One region of the Tunturiibacter psychrotolerans genome, then DNA from elsewhere that is predicted to be linked to it. Evidence: riboswitches for the same ligand, from Rfam matches in the RefSeq annotation. Region 1 holds a riboswitch; the other holds the start of a gene.

Region 1 (7,272 bases):
GGCGGTGTCGCGGCGGGGGATGAAGTTACCGTGGAAGTAGGCTATGTCGCCGTCGGCGTCGGCGAAGATGGTGTTGTTGGAGGAGTTCGCTTTGAGTTCGAGGGTCTGGCGGAAGGATTTGTAGTCTTTTGCCTTGGTGCGGATGTAGGACTGTGTGAGCGCTTTGATTGGTTCCTGCATGAGGCGGATGCTGATCCATTTGCCATCTGCCGCGCGGATGATGGGGCCATGATGGGTGCGGTAGATGGTGAACGTCTTTTCGGCGAGGCCGTGATCGGTTTTGTAGGGGACCGAAATCTGCTCTGTGGTGAGGGGTCGGAGTTCGTTGCCGTATTTGTAGAAGAGGCGATTGTCTTTGTTCTGGATGGTCTCGAGATACTCGTCGACTGCGTCGACGCCGCTGGAGGTGTGCATCCAGCCAGCTCGCTCGTTGAAGCCCTGGTAGATGAAGAACTGGCCCCAGGTGACGGCTCCGTAAGCATCGAGGTCGTGGTCGCTGGACACTTGGAGTTCGGAGCGGAAGAAGAAGGATGTGTGGGGATTGATGAGGAGGAGGGCGTGGTGGTCGCGTGTGTTCGAAGGGGCGATGGCCATGCCGTTGGAGCCGGTGGGCTCGGGGGGGTCGCTGTCGTGGATGTAGGGACCGTCTTCATGAGCGGTGAGATTGGACGCGGGGGGCGCAGGTGGGTTCGTGTAGAAGGCTTCGAGCTGGGGCAGGTTGATGCGTTCGATATCGCCGCCTATGCTGCCTTCGGTGAAAGAGAGGGCCATCCACGGCTCGAAGTGGTGGATGACGCGTGGCTTTACTTCGGGGTGTTTGTAGAGGTAGAAGTTGAGGCCATCGGCGAAGGCGGTCATGAGAGTTTTGAGCCAATCGGGGCTGGCTGTGTACTGCTTTTTCAGCTCAACGGGATCGATGAAGAGCTTCATGCGAAGGTCTTGGTAGATTCGGGATTCGCCTTCGGCTTCGGCGAGGCGGCCCATCGCGTTGATGTAGTTGGTCTCGATGCGATTGAAGTCGTCTTCGGCCTGGGCGTACTCCATACCGAAGACGGCATCAGCGTCGGTGGTGCCGTGAATGTGCGCGATACCCCAGTCATCGCGGGTGATGACGACGCTCGCCGCTTCTTGCTTCCAGCGCGCGGATTCGCTGTCTTCGGCAGCGTGAAGAGTGGAGGAAGCGAGCAGAACAGCGATGAGTACGGCCAAAGGCTTACGACTGTTTCTGTTCTGCATGAACTACTCGTCTCCCATTGCAGGTGCGTTCGAATGGCGCAGCGGTGCGAACAGTTTACCTTCTGGAGATGAGTAGTTTTGCGTTAGAAGGAGAACTTGGCTGCGAGCTGAACCAGACGTGGGGCTGCGGCACTGACGATTTTGCCGAAGTTTTGCGTGTCTTCGACTTGTCCGTCGACTGCGGCGGGGCCGTAAAACTGGGCGTGGTTGAAGGTGTTGAAAGACTCGAGGCGGAACTCGAGAGATCTTGCTTCTGCAAAGCGGAGATTTTTCTGGAGGGCCATGTCGAAGTTGTTGATGCCGGGGCCGTAGAAGACTCGGCGTTTGGCGTTGCCCAGCTGGCCGAATTGCTCTCCGGGAAAGAGCGCTGTGTTGAAGGCTGGCCGTCCGTTGCGACCGTTGGTGTTGATTTTGAGAGCGCCGGGGAGGTACTGCGGGGTGTCGAGGAGATAGTTGTTGGCGCCGTTGCCGAGGGTGCCGAGGAGGGAGTTGTCGGAGTTGTCGAACAAGGTGACGGGAAAACCGGAGGCGAAGCGGGCGACGCCGGAGAGGCTCCACTCTTCGGTGAGGCGGTTGCTTTTGCGGAAGAGAGTGGCGAGAGGGAGCGCCCAGGTGTAGCTGGCTACGAAGTTGTGCTTGAGGTCCCAGGCTGAGATGGTGCGGCTTTGGCGGGGGTCGATGGGGTTGAGCTGTTCGCCGAGGCTGGAGCCCTGGTCGATGGACTTGGCGTAGGTGTAGCTGAAAAGGAATTGGGAGCCGTGGTGCTGGTAGCGGACGGTGGTCTCGAGTGCGTTGTAGTTGGAGCTGGCTACGGATTTGTCGGCGGTGTTTTCGCCGTAGTGGGGGCCTTGGCCTACGCGAGTTCCCTGCACTGTTTGACCGGCACTGTTGGTGTAGGTGGAGTCTTCGCCGAAGGGACCGCAGCCGGGAAGACTGAGACAGAGGGCGGGATCACCGGGGTTGGCGGAGACGAGGGCGAGGATGCGGTGTCCCTGATTGCCGACGTAGCTCACAGTCAGCAAGGTGTGGCCCGTGATCTGGCGTTGGATAGAGAGCATGTAGTTGTTGGTGTAGGGGGCGCGGTTGCGGTAGTAGAAGAAGGGATCGGCGGCGATGGGAGTGAAGTTGGCCCAGTTGACAGTGTTGTCGGGATTGGATGCCGAGACGTTGTGCGAAGGGAACGGGAAGGGGAAGCGTTGACCATTGTTGACGCCGGTTGCGGCGGTGACGAAGGGCGTTGCGAGGAGTGGTGGACCGGGGCTGAGATAGTTGAAGCCGAAGGGTGGCACGGCGTACATGATGCCTGCGGTCAGGCCGGGAAATGCGGTGTAGAAGAGGCCGTAGCTGGCGCGAATGCTGGACTGGCCGCTGGAGCCGAAGATTTTGCTCCAGAAGCCCTGATCGAATTTTGGTGTGTAGGCGAAGCCGATGCGCGGGGCGAAGTTTTTGTAGCTGGTGGGGGCTATGGTGCTGGGGACTCCGGGATCGCCGGCGACGACAAAACCTTCGGGGGCTCCAGGGTAGAGCGTCGATTGCTCTCCGGGGATGTAGGTCTGGAGCTGATTATATTTTTCCGACCAGGGTTCGATGAGATCCCAACGGAGGCCGGCGTTGATGGTGAGGTCACTGCGAACGCGCCAGCTGTCCTGCACGTAGAGGCCGAGGTAACGATTGCGAAGATAGAAGGGCTGGCCGGAGGATTGTGTGAAGTTGCTGGGGGTGCCGAGGAGAAAGTCCGCGTAGGGGTCTCCGGTTTCGGTGCCGTTGATATTGAAGGTGCCGTTGAAGGTTGCGTTGGGATGTTCGTTGACCTGATCGGAGTGAAACTGTACGCCAAATTTGAGAGTGTGCGAACCGACGGAGCGGGAGATGCCATCGCTGAGATAGTAGGTGTTGTTGGTCTGAGTAATGTTTGTAATCGGGACGCCCATGACGAAGGTCGGGAATGTGATGTTTTCGATGCCTTCGAACTGTGGGGCCTGGACGAAGATTCCTCCGTTGGCAGGGTCGGTGAAACCCTGAGAGGCGAGGCTTACACCGAGACCACCCTTTGGCTGGCCGATGATGTTGGCGTTGCGCAGATAGCCAATGTGGAACTCGTTGACGGTGTTTGCGCCGATCACCTTTGTGTCGCTAGCTGAGAAGAGCTGCGCTCTGCCGATGAAGAGGGCGTCGAAGCCGGGCACGCTAGCGCCAGCGACTGAGCCGGGGTAGGGATTGTCGAGACTGTAGTCGTCAATGAAGTAGTAGGCGGAGAGCTGGCCGAAGCGGCTGTTGCCGTCGATGCGGACTGAGCCCTTGTCGTCGCGGACGGTTTGCGAGAAGGCGGAACTGGAGAACTGGTTCTGCACTCCGTTGGAGGTGACGTTAGGCGAGGGAATGTACTGGAGTAGATTCTTTGCTGGAGCGGATACTGCACTCTGTGGGATTACTCCATCCGGGAATACGATGGGGCCGCTCGCTGCACCGGCAGGCGTACACACGGATTGAGCCGAGTAGGGATCGTTTGCCGTAACTGTCCTCCCCAGTTCCTGCGAGAGTAACGAGGCCAGATAAGGGCCGCTGACGCATCCAGTGAGTGTGCTCTTGCTTGAGGAAGGATCGATGAAGTTGCCTTTGCGCTGCGAGACGGTGGGGACTGAGATGTTGCCGGTTGAGACGCCTTGTGTGGTTTGTGCTCCCTGGAAGTCTGTGAAGAAGAATATTTTGTCGCGTTTGATGGGACCGCCGATGGCTCCGCCGTATTGGTTCTGGTCGAAGGAGGCGCGGGTCTGATCGAAGTAGCCTTTGGCGTCGAGGTTGGTGTTGCGGAAGAACTCGAATGCTTTGCCGTGAAGACGGTTCGTCCCGGATTTACTGACGACGGTGATGATGCCGCCGTTGTAGTTGCCGTACTCGGGATCGAAGTTGGTGGTAAGGACGCGGAACTCCTCGATGGAGTCGAGATTGGGGATAACGGCGGTTCCACCGTTCATGGGCTCTTCCACGTTGATTCCGTTGACCATGAATCCGTTGGAGGATTCGCGCTGGCCATTGATGGAGAGGGTGCCGGGGTTGGCATCGCCGGAGGGGTCGATGCTGCCGGTGACTCCGGCCATGATGACGGAGCTGGGAAGAAGAGTCGTGACGGGCGCGACGCCTGGCTGGATGGCGAGCAGATCGGTGTAACTGCGGCCGTTCAGAGGGATGGCGGTCATCTGATCGCCGGATACTACCTCACCGAGATGGGTTGCGACGGTCTCGACTTGAACGCCGGCTTCGCTCGTGACCGTTACGACGTCGGACCGCGTGCCGATATCGAGAGCAGCGTTGACGCGGATGGCGGAGTCGGTGTCTACAGTAAGGTCAGCTCTTCGCTGTGTGTTGAAACCGGAGGCGGTGATGATGAGGTCGTAGTGGCCGACGGGCAGATTTGGAAATATGTAGAACCCCTGCTTGTCGGAGATTGCCTGGTATGTTGTCTGCTGTGCGATGTTGACGAGCTTGAGCGCCGCGCCCATAACGATGGCGCCGCTTTGATCCGTGACGGTACCGGAGATACTGCCGCCGGTTGCGGCGTGCAGGAGTGTAGAGACGGATAAGAGGAAGGCAAGCGTCAGAGTTGATACAAGTGTTCTGACGACGGAGCTGCTTGACTTCGATAAGAGCACGTTCGCCTCGAAAGGCGTGGCAAAGCAGGCGTAAGGCTCAGGGTCAGTGAGCGATCGGCCCCGTTTCCACGCGGGGGTAGAATCACGATTTTCCTGGGTAGGTCTCCTGACTTACAGGCGGAAGCTGCTGTTGAGCGGCTCCTGACTCTTCGCCTTCCCCGATTGAGACCGAGTGGCTCGTGAAGAGTCTTTTCCTGATTACAGTGGCGGGACCATGCCGGACTTACACCGGCTTCCCTTTTATGCCCTCGCGGGCACCCAAGATGTTTCTCTTACAAATTAGCACACGTCGATGACTCGGTGAAATCGACGCCGGAAGGGATCCGGCCTTCTGCGTAAATATCTATTATTTGTTTGACGAAATCATGAAAAGTCACTTCAGAGCGGGTCGCAGTGGCTTCAATTCCCCGTCGTTGGCCGCGGGTTTGAGCTGTAGGAGTTTTGCGATGAAGTCATAGACATCGACGTTTTGAAAGCTGGCGAGCTTCGTTCCCGGGCGGATGTCGGGACCATTTGCGACGAAGATCGCCTTCATCTCGGGCATTCGGGTTACGTCATAGCCGTGTTCGCCTGCGGGTGGGTTGCGGGGGCTCTCATGGCTGCGAATGTTGTAGGGACCGTTGGGGACGATAACTGGATCGCCTTCGCGTGAGTTTTCGTTGAAGTGGAGATAGGCAGGAACTTCGACTCGACGATAGGCGGTGAAACGCGGGTCTGGGTGAGCGCGAAAGCTCTCGTAAGCTTTCTGGGCGTCAGCTTCGCTCTCGGCGTAGAGGAGCGTGCCCTCGGTTTTGAAGTGTGAGAGATCGGCGAATTGGTCGAGTGTGATCCAGTCGCCTTCCGTCTTTATCATGCCGTGATCGGCGAGGATGATGAGGTCGATGGGGAGATGAGTGGCGTCGAGTCTGGCTTTGAGATCACCCATGAGTTGATCGACGTGATGGACCTGCTCCTGCTCTTGAGGTGAGTCAGGACCATAGGTGTGTCCGGCGTGATCGGTGTTGCTGTAGTAGAGGGTAATGAAGTGCGGACGTTCCGACGGAGGCAGGTTGAGCCAGGCGACTACCTGATCGATACGCTTCTGGTCGTCGAAGCCGTCGTCGAAGTGGAGATATTCGTCGGGCCGTTCGCCTGCGATTATTGCTTCGGAGCCGGGCCAAAAGAAGGATGCGGCACGCATTCCCTGTTGTTCGGCTAATGACCAAAGCGGGGTGCCTGTGTACCAGCTTCCGTCGGTGGCGGTCTTCGGGTCTCGGTAGGAATATGTCTCGCCGCGAACGGAATCGTAAAACACGTTGCCTACAATTCCGTGATGCTCGGGATTAAGACCGGTGACGAGGGTGAAGTGGTTCGGAAAGGTGATGGAGGGGTAGGACGGCAGCATGCCCCCTGGTGCGGTTGCTCCGGTGCGCGCTAGTTCGGCGATATGTGGTCCGCCAAACTTTTGTGGATAGTCGTAGCGGAAGCCATCGAGTGAGACGAGAACGACATAGTGCTTTTTCTGCTTTCTGGGCGTATTGGGTGCACCGGCGATTTTTACGACTTTATCGCCTTCTGAGCTTTGGGGGGATTCGGCTTGAACGTTCTGTGCCAAGGGAACGAGCGGGACGGCAAAGACGAGAGCTTTGAGAATGGATAAGCGGATGGACAAATGCTGCTCCCGAATTTGCTCACCAAATGAGCACGGTTATTGGATGGAAGAAAGGCCAAGAGTTCGGAACCATTTTAACGGCTTCTAGACACAGAGACACGAAAGTTTTTGATGGCGCTTGGACTCGAAGCTGCTGTGCATTCAAATTCCACCCACAAACCTGCGACAGGTATAACCTTATTTTTTAGGAGGAGATGAGTGCCTGTTGATCCGCTTCGAGTCATCTCTGATCTTAAGGAACTTCGTGCGTTGACGGGCGACGCCGACGGCGCTCAGCGAGTGGCGTGGACTCCAGCCTGGCTCAAGGCGCGAGAGTGGTTTCAGGAGAAACTGAAAGGCCTTCCGTTAGAACATCACTATGACGCTGCGGGAAATTCCTGGACTACCCTTCGGGGCGATTCAGATCGAGCTCTTATTCTTGGGAGTCATCTTGACTCTGTGCCGAATGGGGGTTGGTTGGATGGATGCCTTGGCGTGCTCACTGGACTCGAGGTGACGCGTGGCCTGGTAGAAGATTTTGACGGACGCCCGCCGATCACGATTCGGCTGGTTGACTGGGCTGATGAAGAAGGTGCGCGATTCGGTCGCAGCCTCTTCGGATCTTCCGCATTTGCAGGGACTCATACGATTGAAGCCGATCGCAGTCGGACGGATCGCGATGGCGTGCGGCTGGAGGATGCTCTTCTAAGCTGCAAGATTAATGTGGAGCAGATTGGGAGGGCTGCGGAGGAGCGG
Region 2 (7,272 bases), 200 kb from region 1:
AGGAAGGTTGTGGCGATGCCGGTGACGAGTGTATTAGGATCGCCCGCCTTAATGGTATCCACTGTGTTGGGCGGGGGCATTGCGGCGTAACTGTGCTGGATGAGGCTAATCGCCTCACCCGCGCGAAGTGTTTGCGCGCGCGATGATATTGAAAGAAGTATCAACAACGTTAGAAGGATTCGCATCGGCATTATCGTGGGGAGCAACTGAGATCGCTCGACAATTCTATCGCCGAGCAATTGGCTTTGCGTCGTCGAATATGATGGCAATCAGATTTCGGGACGACAAGGTTTGGCAATGGTTTTGATCCACGAGAAAGATGATTGCATGGCGGACCGACTAGGTTTGACGGCGATAGAAGAGGCCTGCCGTGAAGAAGACAATGGCGACCATGAGGGAGAGGCGGGCATGGAGGATGTTATGCAAACGCAAGCTGAGGAGGCCATCCGCAAGCCACGCGGCGAAGCCCAGAAACCATATCCACGCTGTCTTTCGGAACATCCGCATTCATCCATGCTCCAGTGAGAAGTTTCAGCCAAGCTTGAACATGCGCGGTTCGCTGGCCTTGTTCTACACTAAGTAATAGAGACTCACCTAGGAGAAATACGTTGTCACAACGCACATTCAGCATCATCAAGCCGGACGCCGTTCGTAAGGGCTACTCCGCAGCTATCCTGGCCGAGATTGAAAAGGCAGGGTTTAAGATTGTTTCGATCAAACGGCTTTCCATTTCGAAGGCGCAGGCTGAAGGGTTCTATTACGTTCACGCGTCGCGTCCGTTCTTCGGCGAACTGACCGAGTTCATGTCGAGCGGCCCCATTTTTCCGATGGTGCTCGAGAAGGATAACGCGATTGCCGATCTGCGGAAGTTGATGGGCGCGACCAATCCGGCCCAGGCGGATGAGGGGACGATTCGCAAGAAGTTCGCATCGTCGATTGGAGAGAACGCTATCCATGGTTCAGACGCCGAGGATACGGCTGCATTTGAGATTGGGTACTTCTTTGCCGGTTACGAACTGAAATAACTCGATTGATAGATGAAGTTCAGCGGCGGTAGTGCGATCGGAGTTTTGGTCGGCTATCCGCCTTGAATTTTGTCGGAAGCGAGAGCGTCTGGCTCTTGGCACCGACGAGAAGCAAGGAGAAATTTGATGTTAGCTGCACCTTCGAAGTTGAAGTTACCGAAGGGGTCTTTCAAGGCCTATCTGTTCGATTGCGATGGAACGATTGTTGACTCGATGCCACTGCATTACATCGCGTGGAAGACGGTTCTAGCGGAATGGAACTGTGAGTTTGGAGAACAGACGTTCTATGCGTGGGGTGGAATGCCGGTATCCGAGATTATCTCCGCGCTGAATGTGCGAGACGGATTGGCGATGCCCGGGGAAGAAGTGGCAAAGCGGAAGGAGGCACTGTACTTCGAAATTCTTCCTGAGTTGAAAGCGGTGCCGGAAGTGCTCGAACATATCGAATTTAGCCATGGGCAAATCCCATTTGCAGTGGTATCAGGCAGTACAAGGGATTCTGTAACTTCTTCGCTGGAGGTGCTGGGTCTTCTGGACAAATTCGAAACGTTGGTATGTGCGGGAGATTACGAACGGAGCAAACCCGATCCAGAGCCCTTTTTGATTGCAGCTAAGCGGCTCGGAGTGAGTCCAGAGGACTGCCTGGTTTTTGAAGACACGGAGATGGGGATTCAGGCAGCGACGGCGGCCGGGATGGCTTCGGTGAAGATATTACAACCGTGGGAGCGGGAGGAACACTCTGGTACATAGTTCGGCAATCGATTAAGGAGCGCTCAGAGCTCTTTGCGGAAATTGATGCATCGATCAACTATTTCGAACCCGAAAGCTTCATGGGCGTTCTTTGAGCTTTCATGGTCGATCCACGTATCGGATGCCATTTCTTCGCACCCATGATTACGTGCCCAACTCTCAGCCGCACGCATCAAGGCCTTGCCGATACCCTGACCTCTGAATTGCTCGTAAACAAACCAACCTTCAACGAAGGCAACGGGTTGGGCCGGGTCGCAGACGTCGGCGTGTGAACGCAGTCCTACCTGAAGAAGGCCGTTGAGTGTTCGTTCCTCCCAATAGGAAATCAGAATCATTGCCGGCAGAGTGCCGTACATGCCGGAGGTGAGCACGCGACCTATTTCCTCACGATGTTCTTCGATGGACGTCTCTGGCCAGAGCAGCGCACACATTTTTGTGATCTCATCTTGATGTGAGATTTGCGCCTGGCGAATCTTGAGACTTTACTCTGTGCGTGAAGCGCGAGTTGAATCAAACCGCCGATTTTGCGTGGTCATGGCCATCCGTCTTACGATTACTCTTGACGCTCAGGTGTTATCGCTGTTTCGTACGAACGGTGGTTCACGTATAGTGGCGAGGGCTGCCGAAGCGAAGAAAATTTTGCTTCAGAACAGACCGAATACCGCCCGCAGGCGGAAAAGTGTACGGGGAGAATGACGATGAGATGGCTGAGGATTATGCTGCTTAGCATGACAACTGCGATGGCGGCACATGGCTCGGTAACTAAGGCTTCGTTCGGGACCGCACCGGACGGTACGGCAGTCGAACTTTATACGTTAAAGAGCGAAGGAATTGAGGCGAGCATTACGACCTTCGGGGCACGCGTAGTTTCGATCAAGACTCCGGACCGCGACGGAAAGATTGCCAATGTAGTGTTGGGATATAGCGCTTTGGATGGCTACGTTGCGGATAAGTCCACGTACTTTGGCGCGATCGTCGGACGGTATGGGAACCGCATTGCGTTCGGAAAATTTTCTCTTGATGGTCATCAATATCAGATTCCAACGAACAATGGCGCCAACTCGCTGCATGGCGGCACGGTGGGCTTCGACCGCATGGTTTGGCAGGCCAGGGCCATCGCAGACGGAGTCGAGATGACATTGGTAAGTAAGGACGGCGACCAGGGCTACCCAGGGACGCTCACCGTGCATGTCCGATACACGGTTCACCACGGTGCACTACGCCTCGACTACAGTTCCTCTTCAGACAAAGATACGGTCATCAATCTGACCAATCACTCTTACTTCAACTTGTCGGGTGATGCGAAGAGCACAATTATTGATGAAGAAATGATGATTCCAGCTGATCAGTACACGCCGGTAGATTCAGGGCAGATTCCCACGGGAACGTTGGCTTCAGTAGAGGATACGCCGTTTGATTTTCGGAAAGCGACTGTGATTGGCGCCAGGATTCACGATGACAATGAACAGTTAAAGATCGGCGGCGGATACGACCACAACTGGGTTCTCCGCGGCAAGAACGGAGAGGTAAAGACCGCAGGTCGGGTTTACGATCCCGTGAGCGGGCGCGTTTTGACTGTGACGACGACGGAGCCGGGGGTGCAGTTTTATACGGGCAATTCCCTTGATGGAACTCCTTATGGGAGTTCGCAGGAAAGCCATGCGAAAAACACCGGGCTATGTCTGGAGACTCAGTATTTTCCAGATTCACCGAATCATCCTGCTTTTCCATCGACCGAGTTGAAGCCGGGCGAAGTGCGGCACAGCACCACTACCTTTACCTTCTCGACTCACGCGAAGTAGGCGGTCATAAACGACGCGGCTTCTTTACTCAGCCGCCTAGGGAATCCTTTCGATGAATAAAGTTGTCCAAACTGCATACGAAGCAGTCGCGGATATCGTTTCCGGTTCGACGGTGATGCTTGGAGGTTTCGGGCTTTGCGGGATTCCGGAGAATCTGATTGCCGCGCTAGTGGAGCGCCGCGTAACCGGGCTACACACGATCAGCAACAATATGGGCGTCGACGGCTTCGGTATGGGACTGATGCTTGAAGCTGGGATGATTGCTTCACACGTCGGAAGCTATGTGGGCGAAAACCGACGGCTGGAGGCTCTGGTATTGAAGAAAGAGCTCGATCTTACGCTGATTCCGCAGGGAACGCTGGCTGAACGAATTCGTGCGGGTGGTGCCGGCATCCCAGCGTTTTATGTGCCGACCGGATTGGGAACTGTGGTGGCCGAAGGGAAAGAAACGCGCAAAATCGGAGATCGGACTTACGTCCTAGAACCTTCACTGAATGCCGACGTCGCGTTAATCAAAGCGTGGAAGGGCGACCGACTAGGGAATCTGGTGTATCGGAAGACGGCGAGAAACTTTAATCCGGCGATGGCGACTGCCGCGAAATTAACAATTGCCGAAATCGAGGAACTGGTTGAGCCGGGAGAGCTGAATCCGGACCACGTCGTTACCCCGGGGATCTATGTGAACCGGGTTGTGGTCGGCGCAGCTTATCGTAAGCCGATTGAGTCGAAGTTCATCAAGTCTGGAGGTGCCGCGTGACAGGCAAAGAGCGGATTGCGCGGCGGATTGCGCGAGAGTTTCGAGACGGTTTTTATGTGAATCTTGGTATCGGGCTGCCGACCATGATTGCTGAATACGTACCTGCGGGGATCGACGTTATGTTCCAGTCGGAGAATGGAATGCTCGGTGTCGGCGGGCCTCCGACCGATGACTGCGCTGACCCCGACCTCATCAACGCAGGGAAGCAGCCGGTGACGGAACTGCCGGGATGCTCGTTTTTCGCGAGCGAGGAGTCGTTCGCGATGATTCGGGGCGGACACATGGATATGAGCATCCTCGGAGCGATGCAAGTCGACGAGCATGGCAATCTCGCAAACTGGACGATTCCGGGAAAGATGGTGAAGGGCATGGGAGGCGCAATGGACTTGGTGGCGGGGGCACGTCGCGTGATCGTTGCTATGGAACATCAGACCAAAGATGGAGCTTCGAGGATTTTGAAAGAATGCACATTGCCGCTGACCGGACAGCGTGTGGTCCATGACATCGTGACGGAACTTTGTTGGATTCGCGTAAGCCCCGAAGGGCTGGTGTTGACTGAGGTAGCCGATGGGATGGACGCCGCTGAGGTGCAATCCCGGACCGAGGCGAGACTACTTGTTTCGCCAGATCTGCGTCTGATGACCGTCAACGCATCAGGGTAGTGGGCGATTTGCTTGCCGGCCGATTTTCGAGTCGACGTGAGTGTGACATCGCAACGATTTCGTTGTGGTATAACGAAATCTGTCTCGGGTGCCCATCAGGGCATAACAGGGAAGTCCGGTGAAGAGCCGGCGCGGTTCCGCCACTGTAAGTGAGGATAGCTGCTTTGAAGTACCACTTGGCCAATGGCTAGGGAAGGTAAAGCGGCGTGCAGGTCACCTGCCACCTCCAAGCCAGGAGACCTACCCGAGAGTAACCGGCAGACTTCTGCGGAGAACAAGAAGATGCATGATCGCTATTCTTATACGGTTTTCTCATCTGGAGCTCTTTCCATCGAACCTGTTGCCTTAGCGTCGGGAAGAGGTGTGAGCTTTGAGTGAGATGCATCGTCAACGTGTAGTACGGGCAGACGGTCGCCCCGTGAACATTGTGCAGCGGCGTGCGCATCTCTCCTATTGTTTTTCCGGCTGCTGTTGCGGGAGGATTGAGCGCGGCTATGCACAGGTGCCCGCCGAAACATACAAGGAAGAGTGGACTCGCCGGAAGATGCGAAATGCGGTCCATCTTACGAAGGCGGGATGTCTCGGACCCTGTGTTTTATCAAATGTGGCGAGCTTAGTCTTTGATGGAAGGGCAGTGTGGTTTCATTCTGTCAACACACCCTGGCAAGTGAAACAGATATTTGAATACATTGATGCGATGTTAGAAGCGGATCGCTTTTTGCAGCCGCCAGAAGAATTGCTTGAATATGTCTTTAACTTTTACGACTGGGACGCTCGGCCTCCGGCTTCGGTCTCGATTGCCTCTGAGAATGCGGTACAGGAAGAAGTACAGGGCATTGCCCTTTTTACGCATGCGGACACAGACTTGGTGACGCTTCAAAACGCGCGCCCTGGACTTCCAGGAGACATCAATGTTTTTCCTTATTCCTTGAATAGTCTGCGTAGTGAGGAACAGATGGTTGCGCTGTTAGCGGGAGCTCTGGCGCGGGCTCGCATTATCGTGTTGCGTTTGCACGGGCCATTGAGTTCGGTTGCTGGATTCCAGCTTCTTAGCGCCATGTGCGCTACGCAGAATCGATTCCTCGTCGTGGTGAGCGGTGTCGGCGAGATGAATCCCGAATTTCTTCGTGCCAGTACTGTCGATCCCGATGTCGTCGCGTCCGTGACGACTTATCTGGAGCGTGGTGGAACATCTAATCTTAGGGAATGCTTAAAATACTTGTCCGACCGTCTGCTGCTCACTGGGCATGGTTACGAGAAACCTACAACTCCCGCCGAGCACGGCATCTACATGCAGGATTTAGAGCACGCGGGATACGAGGACTGGCTGCAGCGTGCAGATCGTACGAAGCCGACCGCAGCCATTCTCTTCTATCGCGCTCATCTTCTCAGCGGGAATACTGCCTTCGTTGATGCTCTGGCTGAGGCAGTGGAGTCGCACGGCTTAAACGCGCTCTGCATATTTACATCTAGCATGAAGGCTCTGGATAACGATTTTCCGGCCGCGCTCCGACTGGTTGAAGGACGCGCTAATGTCATCGTCACCACGTTGTCATTTGCAATGGGAGAGATCAACGCCGGCGATGTGACACTTGCCGGTGAGAACATTTCAATCCTAGAGAGAATGGGAATTCCGGTGATCCAGGCAATCCCGAGCGGGATGACAAGGGGAAACTGGGAAGTGTCTCGGCGTGGTTTAAATGCGCTGGACACCGCGATCAACGTAGCGCTTCCGGAGTTTGATGGCCGCATCATCTCGGTTCCGATCTCGTTTAAAGAGCGGGGCAATGCTCAATCCGGGGATCTATATGTCCCTCACCCTGGGCGCGTAGACCGCGTTGCTGGAATTGCCGCTCGGCTTGCGAAACTCCAGACCCTGGCCAATCCATATAAGCGTGTTGCGTTTGTTCTTACAAATTCATCGACCAAGGCTGCCCAGGTAGGAAATGCTGTCGGACTAGATTCGCCGGCGAGCCTGCTGAACCTGCTGCAAGCAATGAAAGGACGCCGCTACAGGATCGGAGACCTGCCAAAGTCTGCCGATTATCTTATTCACGATCTTCTTTCGCGCGGGACATATGACGACGCACATCCCCTCAATGAGGGAAGCGCTCATCGATATTCGCGCGTAGTCTATCGGCAACGCTTCGAACGTTATCCTGATGTCCCAAAGAAACGGATGATCGATTTGTGGGGGCAGCCTGCTGATCGCGGATACACACTGCGATCGTCTTCGCCGAAGATCGATAAGAAGCTGATGAGCGATGTTGCGATGA

What was found. Region 1 has a riboswitch for cobalamin ahead of RBB77_RS06335 (carboxypeptidase regulatory-like domain-containing protein). Riboswitches for the same ligand answer to the same signal wherever they lie in the genome.
Region 2: it holds a riboswitch for cobalamin, as region 1 does, so the genes downstream of both, RBB77_RS07120 (cobaltochelatase subunit CobN) here and RBB77_RS06335 (carboxypeptidase regulatory-like domain-containing protein) in region 1, are expected to answer to the same signal.

Annotation. Positions count from the first base shown of each region.
Region 1 is NZ_CP132942.1:1,544,676-1,551,947, reverse strand. It holds gene RBB77_RS06340 (penicillin acylase family protein) at 1-1,236, opposite strand, end outside; gene RBB77_RS06335 (carboxypeptidase regulatory-like domain-containing protein) at 1,320-4,886, opposite strand; cobalamin riboswitch at 4,966-5,163, opposite strand; gene RBB77_RS06330 (ectonucleotide pyrophosphatase/phosphodiesterase) at 5,260-6,537, opposite strand; gene RBB77_RS06325 (Zn-dependent hydrolase) at 6,736-7,272, shown strand, end outside.
Region 2 is NZ_CP132942.1:1,744,008-1,751,279, forward strand. It holds gene RBB77_RS07080 (Nif3-like dinuclear metal center hexameric protein) at 1-185, opposite strand, end outside; gene RBB77_RS07085 (hypothetical protein) at 340-501, opposite strand; gene ndk (nucleoside-diphosphate kinase) at 609-1,025, shown strand; gene RBB77_RS07095 (HAD family hydrolase) at 1,152-1,775, shown strand; gene RBB77_RS07100 (GNAT family N-acetyltransferase) at 1,799-2,206, opposite strand; gene RBB77_RS07105 (aldose epimerase family protein) at 2,504-3,577, shown strand; gene RBB77_RS07110 (CoA transferase subunit A) at 3,630-4,334, shown strand; gene RBB77_RS07115 (3-oxoacid CoA-transferase subunit B) at 4,331-4,996, shown strand; cobalamin riboswitch at 5,066-5,258, shown strand; gene RBB77_RS07120 (cobaltochelatase subunit CobN) at 5,415-7,272, shown strand, end outside.